DNA from 2 places in the Micromonospora sp. NPDC048839 genome. Region 2 is predicted to be linked to the other one. Evidence: predicted binding sites of a transcription regulator. Region 2 holds the regulator's gene; the other holds the start of a gene.
What was found. Region 2 encodes HrcA, which represses chaperone genes, less so after heat shock. Its sites were predicted from a motif close to GGTTNGCACNCTCNNNNNGAGNGTGCNAACC; they were not measured.

Region 1: the regulator HrcA is predicted to act here: its motif matches at 2,953-2,983, upstream of groES (co-chaperone GroES).

Annotation. Positions count from the first base shown of each region.
Region 1 covers NZ_JBEZGL010000032.1:37,041-41,980, reverse strand. The annotation lists gene AB0C25_RS35195 (molybdopterin-dependent oxidoreductase) at 1-668, opposite strand, end outside; gene groL (chaperonin GroEL) at 794-2,434, opposite strand; gene groES (co-chaperone GroES) at 2,505-2,819, opposite strand; gene AB0C25_RS35180 (methyltransferase domain-containing protein) at 3,079-4,275, shown strand; gene ybaK (Cys-tRNA(Pro) deacylase) at 4,286-4,765, shown strand.
Region 2 covers NZ_JBEZGL010000026.1:33,280-38,219, reverse strand. The annotation lists gene AB0C25_RS32750 (enoyl-CoA hydratase-related protein) at 1-165, opposite strand, end outside; gene hemW (radical SAM family heme chaperone HemW) at 185-1,408, shown strand; gene AB0C25_RS32740 (DUF4870 domain-containing protein) at 1,475-2,119, opposite strand; gene hrcA (heat-inducible transcriptional repressor HrcA) at 2,286-3,308, shown strand; gene dnaJ (molecular chaperone DnaJ) at 3,384-4,529, shown strand; gene AB0C25_RS32725 (16S rRNA (uracil(1498)-N(3))-methyltransferase) at 4,531-4,940, shown strand, end outside.

The DNA.
Region 1 (4,940 bases), on a different contig from region 2:
GCCCCACTCCCGGCGAGGAACCGTCGCCGCGAGTCCGGGTCCACGTCGGCAGGCCCGACCGGCTCGTTCGCCGCTACGGATTGCCCGCCCGGAGGCACCGGGGCGGCGGGCGTCACCGGACCAACCGGCGAACCACCAGGCGACACCGGGGCGGCGGGCGATACCGGCGCAGCAGGCGATACCGGCGCAGCGGACGGCACGGTCGGTGTGGGTGGTGACCAGGGCCAGGGGTCCAGCTCGAACGGGCCGGCGATGAACAGCCAGAGCACCAGGGCGCCGAGCCCGGCACCGACAAGCGACGGCAGCGCGTCGGCCGCGTCGGCACCGGAGCGGGTCACGGCGGCGGCCACGCCGATGACACCGAACGCGGCGATGCCGGCAAGTCCGAATGCCAGTCGCCGGATCGCCAGCATGCCGAACAGTGCGGCGAACGCTGCGAGCAGCAGGCCGGTGCCGACCAGCAGTGCGATCTTGTCGGCGGTGCCGAAGAGGTCGATGGCGAGTTGCTTCAGCGACTCGGGAACAGCGTCGACGACCACCCCGCCGACCGCGACCAGGGGCGCCGACCGGGGGCCGGTCAGCACTGCCACCGGTTCGGCGATTCCGATCGCGACTGCGGCGGCGGTTACTCCGGCCAGCGCGGCGTACCGCCGCGACGTGGTGCTCATCGGCCCAGTGTGCGTGATCATCCTGCCCGGTAGCCAACAACGTCAGCGTTCGGTAATGACCTGAGCAGACGAACGGGGCGCACCGTCGTACGACGGTGCGCCCCGCGACAGGTGTCGCTACCGGGTCAGAAGCCCGGGCCGTGCTGGTGGCCGTGACCGTGGCCGTGGCCGCCGCCGGCGGCCGGCTCGGCCTGCTCCGGCTTCTCCACCACGAGGCTCTCCGTGGTGAGCAGCAGACCGGCGATCGAGGCGGCGTTGGTGACCGCGTTGCGGGTCACCTTCACCGGGTCGATGATGCCGGCCTTGACCAGGTCGACGTACTCGCCCTTGGCGGCGTCGAGGCCGTTGCCCCAGTCCAGGTCGGCGACCTTCTGCGTCACGACGTAACCGTCGTGACCGGCGTTCTGGGCGATCCAGCGCAGCGGCTCGACGAGCGCCTTGCGCACGACCGAGACGCCGACCTTCTCGTCACCGGTGAAGCCCAGGTCGTCGTCGAGGACCGAGCGGATCTGCACCAGGGCGGCGCCGCCGCCGGGCACAGTGCCCTCCTCGACCGCAGCCTTGGTCGCCGCGATGGCGTCCTCGATGCGGTGCTTGCGCTCCTTCATCTCGACCTCGGTGGCGGCGCCAGCCTTGATGACGGCGATGCCACCGGAGAGCTTGGCCAGCCGCTCGGCCAGCTTCTCCCGGTCCCAGTCGGAGTCGGAGGCCTCGATCTCCTTGCGGATCTGGGAGACCCGGTCGGCGACGTCGGCCTTCTGGCCACCGCCGTCGACGATCGTGGTGTTCTCCTTGTCGACCACGACGCGCCGGGCGGTGCCGAGCACCTCCAGGCCGACCTGGTCGATCTTGTAGCCCAGCTCCGGGGCGACCAGCTCGGCGCCCGTGGAGATCGCGATGTCCTGGAGCATCGCCTTGCGCCGGTCACCGAAGCCCGGGGCCTTGACCGCGCAGACCTTGAGGGTCTTGCGCAGCGAGTTGACCACCAGGGTGGAGAGCGCCTGGCCGTCCACGTCCTCGGCGATGATCAGCAGGGGCTTGCTGTTCTGCAGGACCTTCTCCAGCAGCGGCAGCAGTTCCTCGATCGCCGAGATCTTCTGGGTGGTGACCAGGATGTACGCGTCCTCGAGGACGGACTCCTGGCTCTCCAGGTCGGTGACGAAGTTCGGCGAGATGAAGCCCTTGTCGAACTGGAGACCCTCGGTCACGTCCAGCTCGGTCGTGAGCATGGAGCCTTCCTCGACGGTGATGACACCGTCGCGGCCGACCCGCTCCATCGCCTCGGCGATCAGGTCACCGATCGTGGCGTCCTGCGCGGAGATCGTCGCCACGTTCGCGATCGACTCCTTGCTGGTGACCTCGGCGGCACGGCCGAGCAGCGCCTCGGAGACCTTGGTGGCCGCCGCGTCGATGCCCCGCTTGAGGCCGGCCGGGTTGGTCCCGGCGGTCACGTTGCGCAGGCCCTCGCGAACCATCGCCTGGGCGAGCACGGTCGCGGTGGTGGTGCCGTCGCCGGCGACGTCGTTGGTCTTGGTCGCCACCTCCTTGACCAGCTGCGCGCCAAGGTTCTCGTACGGGTTGGTGAGCTCGATCTCCTTGGCGATGGTCACACCATCGTTGGTGATCGTCGGCGCACCGAATTTCTTGTCCAGGACGACGTTGCGCCCGCGCGGGCCGAGGGTGACCTTGACCGTGTCCGCGAGGGCGTTGACACCGTGCTCCAGCAGGTGCCGGGCGTCGTCCGAGAAGCTCAGGATCTTCGCCATAAATGTCCCTTCGAAGCGCCATTGCCCCGGCCCGGCGAGCCGGACCGGGGCAATGGCACTGATCGGTTGCTTACTTCTCGATGACCGCGAGGACGTCGCGGGCGGAGAGCACCAGGTACTCCTCGCCGGCGTACTTGACCTCGGTGCCGCCGTACTTCGAGTAGAGGACGGTGTCGCCGACCTGCACGTCAACCGGAACCCGGTTGCCGTTGTCGTCGACGCGCCCCGGGCCCACAGCGAGGACAGTGCCCTCCTGCGGCTTCTCCTTGGCGGTGTCGGGGATCACGATGCCCGACGCCGTGGTGGTCTCAGCCTCGTTCGCCTGGACCACGATGCGGTCCTCGAGCGGCTTGATCGCAACCTTGGTCGCGGTAGTCACGGGCATACCCTCCTGGGGTACTGGTTTCGTTGCTGGTCGGCGGGGCCAACCAGCGTCAATCTGCCTCATGCCACCGGGCGGGGCCGTCGTCGCGGGTGCCGGTCCGCCTGGCGTGCGCACCCGGGTCGCGAGACCCGGAAGCTGGCACCCTCAGGGTGAGAGTGCTAATCGCAGGTTATTCCGTGGCTAGCACTCCGTCAAGGAGAGTGCCAGCGAGTCGCGCCCCGCCAGCCCGGATTTCCGGGTCCACCCGGACAATGACCGGGTGGATCTCGATCAGCTGGCGGCGCTGCGTACCCCCGAGGGGTCGGCCGCGCTCACGGCGGCGGCCGGGCTGGCCGGCGGTGATCCGCTGGCCGCGGCGTCGGCCCTGCGCGCGGCCGGAGTGCCGCCGACGCTGGCCGCGGCGGCGCTCACCCAGGCCGAGTTGCGTCACCGGGCGGTCGGCAAGTTCGGTCCGGCCGCCGCCGGGATGTTCCTCACCCGCCCCGGGCTGGAGCAGGCCACCCGCCGGGTGGTCGCCGATCGTCGGGCCGCCCGGCTGCACGCGGCCGGCGTCCGCACCCTGGCCGACCTGGGCTGCGGCCTCGGCGCGGACGCGCTGGCCGCCGCCCGCGCCGGCATCAGGGTGTACGGCGTGGAGGCCGACCCGGTGACCGCCGCGATGGCCGCCGCGAACGCCGCGGCGGCCGGGCTGGACGAGTTGTTCACCGTCGAGTGCGGTGACGCCACCGCGTTCGACGTCTCCCGCGTCGACGGGGTCTTCTGCGATCCGGCCCGCCGCACCAGCGGCACTGGACGACGGATCTTCGACCCGCGCGCCTACTCGCCACCCTGGGATTTCGTGACCGGGCTGGCCGAGCGGGTGCCGCGCACCGTGGTCAAGGTGGCGCCGGGGCTGGACCACGCGCTCATCCCGGCCGGCGCGGAGGCGGAGTGGGTCGGCGTGGACGGCGACCTGGTCGAGGCCGCGCTCTGGTGCGGTGAGCTGGCGGAGGTGCCCCGCCGCGCCACGCTCTACCGGCAGCAGGGCGTCGAGGCTCGCCGCCACCAGCTGATCGGCTCGGGTGCCGACGAGGCGCCGGTCGGGCCGCCCCGGCGCTTCCTGTACGACCCGGACCCGGCGGTGGTCCGCGCGCACCTCGTCGCCGAACTGGCCGACGAACTGGATGCCACCCTCGGCGACCCGAGCATCGCCTACCTCTACGCCGACCGCCCGACCCGCACCCCGTACGCGCGCTGCCTGGAGATCACCGACGTGCTGCCGTTCTCGCTCAAGCGGCTGCGGGCACTGCTGCGCGAGCGCCGGGTGGGTCGGGTGGAGATCCTCAAGCGGGGTTCGGCGCTCACCCCGGAGCAGCTTCGGCGGGATCTGCGGCTGACCGGCGACGTTGCGGCGAGCCTGGTGCTCACCCGGGTCGCCGGGGCGCCGACCGTGCTGATCGGTCGGCCGGTGGACTAGCCTCGCCGGTGTGGCGGGACAGGGCACGCCGGCGACGGCACTGTTGGTCAAGCGCGGGGTCGCGCATCGCACCCACCCGTACCGGGTGTCGCCGGACGCCCCGAACTACGGCGCGCTGGTGGCGGCGGCGCTGGGCGTGGCACCGGAGCGGGTCTTCAAGTCGTTGGTGACCGAGGTCGACGGCGCGCTCACCGTGGCGGTCGTTCCGGTCACCGGCGAGTTGGATCTCAAGGCGCTCGCGGCGGCGGTCGGCGGCAAGCGGGCGGCGCTTGCCGACCGGACGGTCGCCGAGCGGGCCACCGGCTACGTACGCGGTGGGATCAGCCCGCTCGGGCAGCGCAAGCGACTGCCCACCGTGCTCGACGAGTCCGCGTTGGACCTTCCGACGATCTACGTCTCGGCTGGTCGGCGCGGTCTGCAACTCGAACTGGCCGCGGCGGATCTGGTGGCGCTCACCGACGCCCGCACCGCCCCGTTGCAGACGCGCTGACGACTCTCGTTACGTCGACTCCACGGTGGGATACCCGTGGAGTAACAGTCGCGTTGCTGAATTGTTATCGCTGCCAACAAACTGGGTACCTGCGCGGTCTTGTGGAGGCGGTGTGACGCGCAATACGTTGCCGGACACAACAAAAACAACACCTCCCCCACCCCCGAAAGGACCC
Region 2 (4,940 bases):
CACGATCACCCGGACCGTCTCGTCGGCGACCGCGTCGCCCAGCCCGGCCAGCAGCTGGGTCATCAGGCCGGTGGAGAGCGCGTTGCGGTTGTGCGGGCTGTCCAGGGTGAGGGTGGTCACCCCACGGGCCGTGGCGACCCGCACGAGGACGTCGGGAGAGGTCATGCCGGGCACACTAGTGGCCATGCCCGGCCTCCTTCCAGATGGTGAGACCGTCCCCGTCGACGGATCGCTGCCCGCCACCGCCACCACCGCGGTCGGCGCGCGCGGCTTCGGCGTGTACGTGCACGTGCCGTTCTGTGCCAGCCGCTGCGGCTACTGCGACTTCAACACCTACACGGCGTCCGAGCTGGGCGGCGGTGCCAGCCGCGAGGGGTACGCCGACACCGTGCTGGCCGAGCTGGCGCTCGCCGCCCGGGTGCTCGGCGACAACCCGCCGCCCCGGGTCGACACCGTCTTCGTGGGCGGCGGCACGCCCACCCTGCTTCCCGCCGACGACCTGGCCCGCATCCTCGACGGCATCGACCGCACCTGGGGGCTGGCCGCCGACGTCGAGGTGACCACCGAGGCCAACCCGGAGTCGGTGACCCCGGAGTCGTTGAAGCTGCTGCGGTCCGCCGGCTACACCCGGATCTCGCTGGGCATGCAGTCCGCCTCCCCGGGGGTGCTGGCGATCCTGGACCGCAAACACAGCGCCGGCCGGGCCACCGCCGCCGCCCTGGAGGCCCGCGACGCCGGGTTCGAGCACGTCAACCTGGACCTGATCTACGGGACCCCGGGGGAGCGGCCCGAGGACTTCGCCGCCTCGCTGGAGCAGGTCGTGGCCGCCGGGGTGGACCACGTCAGCGCGTACGCCCTGATCGTCGAGGACGGCACCCGGCTCGCCGCCCGGATGCGGCGCGGCGAGCTGGCGTACCCCAGTGACGACGTGGCCGCGGACCGCTACCTGGCTGCGGAGGCCGCGCTCGACGCGGCCGGGCTCTCCTGGTACGAGGTCTCCAACTGGGCGCGCACCGACGACGCCCGGTGCCGGCACAACCTGCTCTACTGGACCGGCGCGGACTGGTGGGGGCTGGGGCCGGGGGCGCACAGCCACGTCGGCGGGGTGCGCTGGTGGAACGTCAAACACCCCACGGCGTACGCCCAGCGGCTGGCCGCGGGCGCGTCTCCCGGCCTGGCCCGGGAGGTGCTCACGGCCGACGAGGCGCACATGGAGGACGTGATGCTCCGGCTGCGGCTCGCCAGCGGCCTGCCGCTGGCGGTGCTCGACGCCACCGGGCGGGCCGGCGCCGAGCGGGCGCTGGCCGGCGGCCTGCTGGCCGCCGACGAGTACGCGGCCGGCCGGGCGGTGCTCACCCTGCGCGGGCGGCTGCTCGCCGACGCGGTCGTACGCGACCTGCTGCCCTGAGCCAGCCCCGCCGCCCCGGACCGGGGCAGCGGGGCACCGACCGGCCGGGGGAGCGGCCGGAGCGGGTCACTTGATGAAGCTGGCCGAGAGCGGGTAGCGGTAGAGCTGGCCCTCGTTGGCCTTGATGCCAGCGATGATGCCGAACACGGCGCCGAGGATGATGGCCGCCCCGACCCCGATGAAGCCGATCAGGATGCAGGACAGCACCCAGCCGATCAGGCCGACGACCGACCAGATGAGCTGGAAGTTGAGCGCCGCCGCGGCGTGCGCCCGCACCGTCGGGGACTGGTTGCCGCGGGCCAGCAGCGCCACCAGCGGGCCGATCCAGCCCAGCACCCCGCCGCTGAGGATCATCCCGGCGGCACCGCCGAAGTGCGCGACGAGCGCCCAGGTCTTGTCCTCGTTACTGGCGAAACCGCCACCGGGGCCGCCGTAGGCGCCGCCGGTCGGATATCCGCCAGCGGGGTAGCCACCGGGCGGCGGGTAGCCACCGGCCGGCGGATAGCCCCCCGCCGGAGGGTAGCCGCCCGACGGCGGTTGGTCACCGGTGGGCGGCGGATAGCCACCGGCCGGGGGATAGCCGCCCGGGCCAGGCGCCCCGGACAGTGGTGCGGTGGGTGGCTCGGCCGACGGGTACGAGCTGGGAGAGGTCGGCTCCGGCGGGTAGTTGCCGGGGTCACCCGCGCCGGGAGGGCGAGGAGGTTCAGTCATGGGTGTCACGGTAGGGGTCCGTGGCAACGCCGCACCAGTGGGCGGCCGTTGATCATCGCGCTGGCGGGTACGCCGACGTAGACTGGCACTCGTTACAGTCGAGTGCCAGGGCGGCCCGACCGGGGCCACGGTGCTGGCGGCCGACGTGCGACAGGAGGTGCGGAGGATGGGTCTCGACGACCGGAAACTCGCTGTGCTCCGCGCGATCGTCGAGGACTACGTCTCCACCCAGGAGCCCGTCGGCAGCAAGGCGCTGGTCGAGCGGCACCAGCTCGGGGTCTCCCCGGCCACAGTCCGCAACGACATGGCCGTGCTGGAGGAGGAGGGCTACATCCGGCAGCCGCACACAAGTGCCGGTCGGGTGCCCACCGACCGCGGCTACCGACTCTTCGTCGACAGGTTGTCCCGGGTCAAGCCGCTCAGCCCGGCCGAACGTCGGGCCATCGAACGCTTCCTGGTCGGCGCGGTCGACCTCGACGACGTGGTGCACCGCACAGTGCGGCTGCTCGCCCAGCTGACCCGGCAGGTGGCCGTCGTGCAGTACCCGAGCCTGGCCCGCTCCTCGGTGCGGCACCTGGAGCTGGTGCCGATCTCCACCACCCGGCTGATGCTCGTCATGATCGCCGACACCGGGCGCGTGGAGCAGCGGCTGGTGGAGCTGCCCGGGCCGGTCCCCGCCGACACCGTCACCGATCTGCGCCGGCTGGTCAACGAGAAGCTCGCCGGCGCGCGGCTGTCCGACACGCCGCCGTTGGTGCAGGCGCTCGTCGAGGAGGTGCCGTCCGAGCTGCGTCCGGCGATGACCACGCTCTCCACGGTGCTCCTGGAGACGCTCGTCGAGCGGCACGAGGAACGCATCGCGCTGGCCGGCACCGCCAACCTCACCCGGGGCGGCCTGCTCGACTTCCAGGGTTCGCTACGGCCGATCCTGGAGGCGCTGGAGGAGGAGGTCGTGCTCCTCAAGCTCATCGGTGAGACCGAGCCGAGCACGACCCGGGTGCTGATCGGCGACGAGAACGAGTTCGACAACCTGCGGGCCGCCTCGGTGGTCAGCACCGGGTACGGCCCGGGCGCCACGATCGTCGGCGGTCTGGGGGTGCTGGGTCCCACCCGGATGGACTACCCCGGCAATATCGCCACGGTGCGCGCCGTGGCACGCTACGTGGGCGAGTTGCTGGCCCAGAACTGATTGGTCAGGGCCGATGCGGCCGGCTGCGGCCGCCGACCGGCACAACGCGAGACGAACATGAGGACACGGAACGCAGTGGCCAGGGACTACTACGGCATTCTCGGTGTGAGCCGGGAAGCCTCCGATGACGAGATCAAGCGCGCCTACCGCAAGTTGGCGCGCCAGTTCCACCCGGACGTCAATCCGGACCCGGAGGCTCAGGAGAAGTTCAAGGACATCAACGCCGCGTACGAGGTCCTCTCGGACGACCGGAAGCGGCAGATCGTCGACCTGGGTGGCGACCCCCTCGCACCGGGCGGCGGTGGCGCCGGCGGCCCGGGTGGCCCCGGTGGTGCCGGTCCGTTCGTCGGTTTCCAGGACATCATGGATGCGTTCTTCGGTGGCGCGGCCGGTGGGGCGCGTGGCCCCCGTCCGCGGACCCGGCCGGGCGCCGACGCGATCCTGCGCCTCGAACTGGACCTGCACGAGACGGCGTTCGGCGTCGAGGCCCCGATCACCGTCGACACCGCCGTGCTCTGCACCACCTGCTCCGGCGCCGGCACGGCCGCCGGCACGCACCTGGCGACCTGCGAGGCGTGCGCCGGCCGGGGCGAGGTGCAGTCGGTGCAGCGCACCTTCCTCGGCCAGGTGGTCTCCGCCCGGCCGTGCACGGTGTGCCAGGGCTACGGCACCACCATCCCGCACCCCTGCCCGACCTGCGCCGGCGACGGCCGGGTGCGCACCCGCCGTTCGCTGACCGTCAAGATCCCGGCCGGTGTCGAGGACGGCATGCGGATTCGGCTGGCCCAGCAGGGCGAGGTTGGCCCGGGCGGCGGCACCGCCGGTGACCTCTACGTGGAGATCCACGAGCGGCCGCACGACGTCTACTCCCGCAAGGGCGACGACCTGCACTGCCGGGTCACCGTGCCGATGACCGCCGCGGCGCTCGGCACCCGCCTGACCATCAAGACCCTGGACAGCGAGGAGACGGTCGACGTCAAGGCCGGCACCCAACCGGCCAGCACGCTGCGACTGCGCGACCGGGGCGTGCCACACCTGCGCGGCACCGGGCGAGGCGACCTCTACGTACACCTCGACGTGCGGACCCCGACCAAGCTCGACCCCGACCAGGAGAAGATGCTGCGCGACTTCGCCAAGACCCGTGGTGAGGAGGTCGCCGAGTTATCCAAGCAGGGCGGCTTCTTCTCCCGGATGCGCGACGCGTTCAACGGGCACGCCTGAGGTGTCCGCGCCGCTGTTCCTGGTCGAGGCGCTGCCCACCGGTGACGCGTTGACCCTGGACGGCCCGGAGGGGCACCACGCCGCCACCGTGCAGCGGCTGCGGGTCGGCGAGGAGTTGCTGCTCGCCGACGGTCGGGGTGGCACGGCCGCCGCCGTGGTCACCGCCGTCGGCCGGGGCAGCCTGGAGGTCGCCATCACCTCCCGGGGGTACGCGGACGCGCCGGTCCCCCGGATCGTGGTGGTGCAGGGCATCGCCAAGGGCGACCGGGGTGAGCTGGCGGTGCAGGCGATGACCGAGGTCGGGGTGGACGAGATCGTGCCCTGGGCGGCGTCGCGCTCGGTCACCCAGTGGCGTGGCGACCGGGGCGTACGGGCGCGGGAGAAGTGGGTGGCCACCGCTCGGGAGGCCGC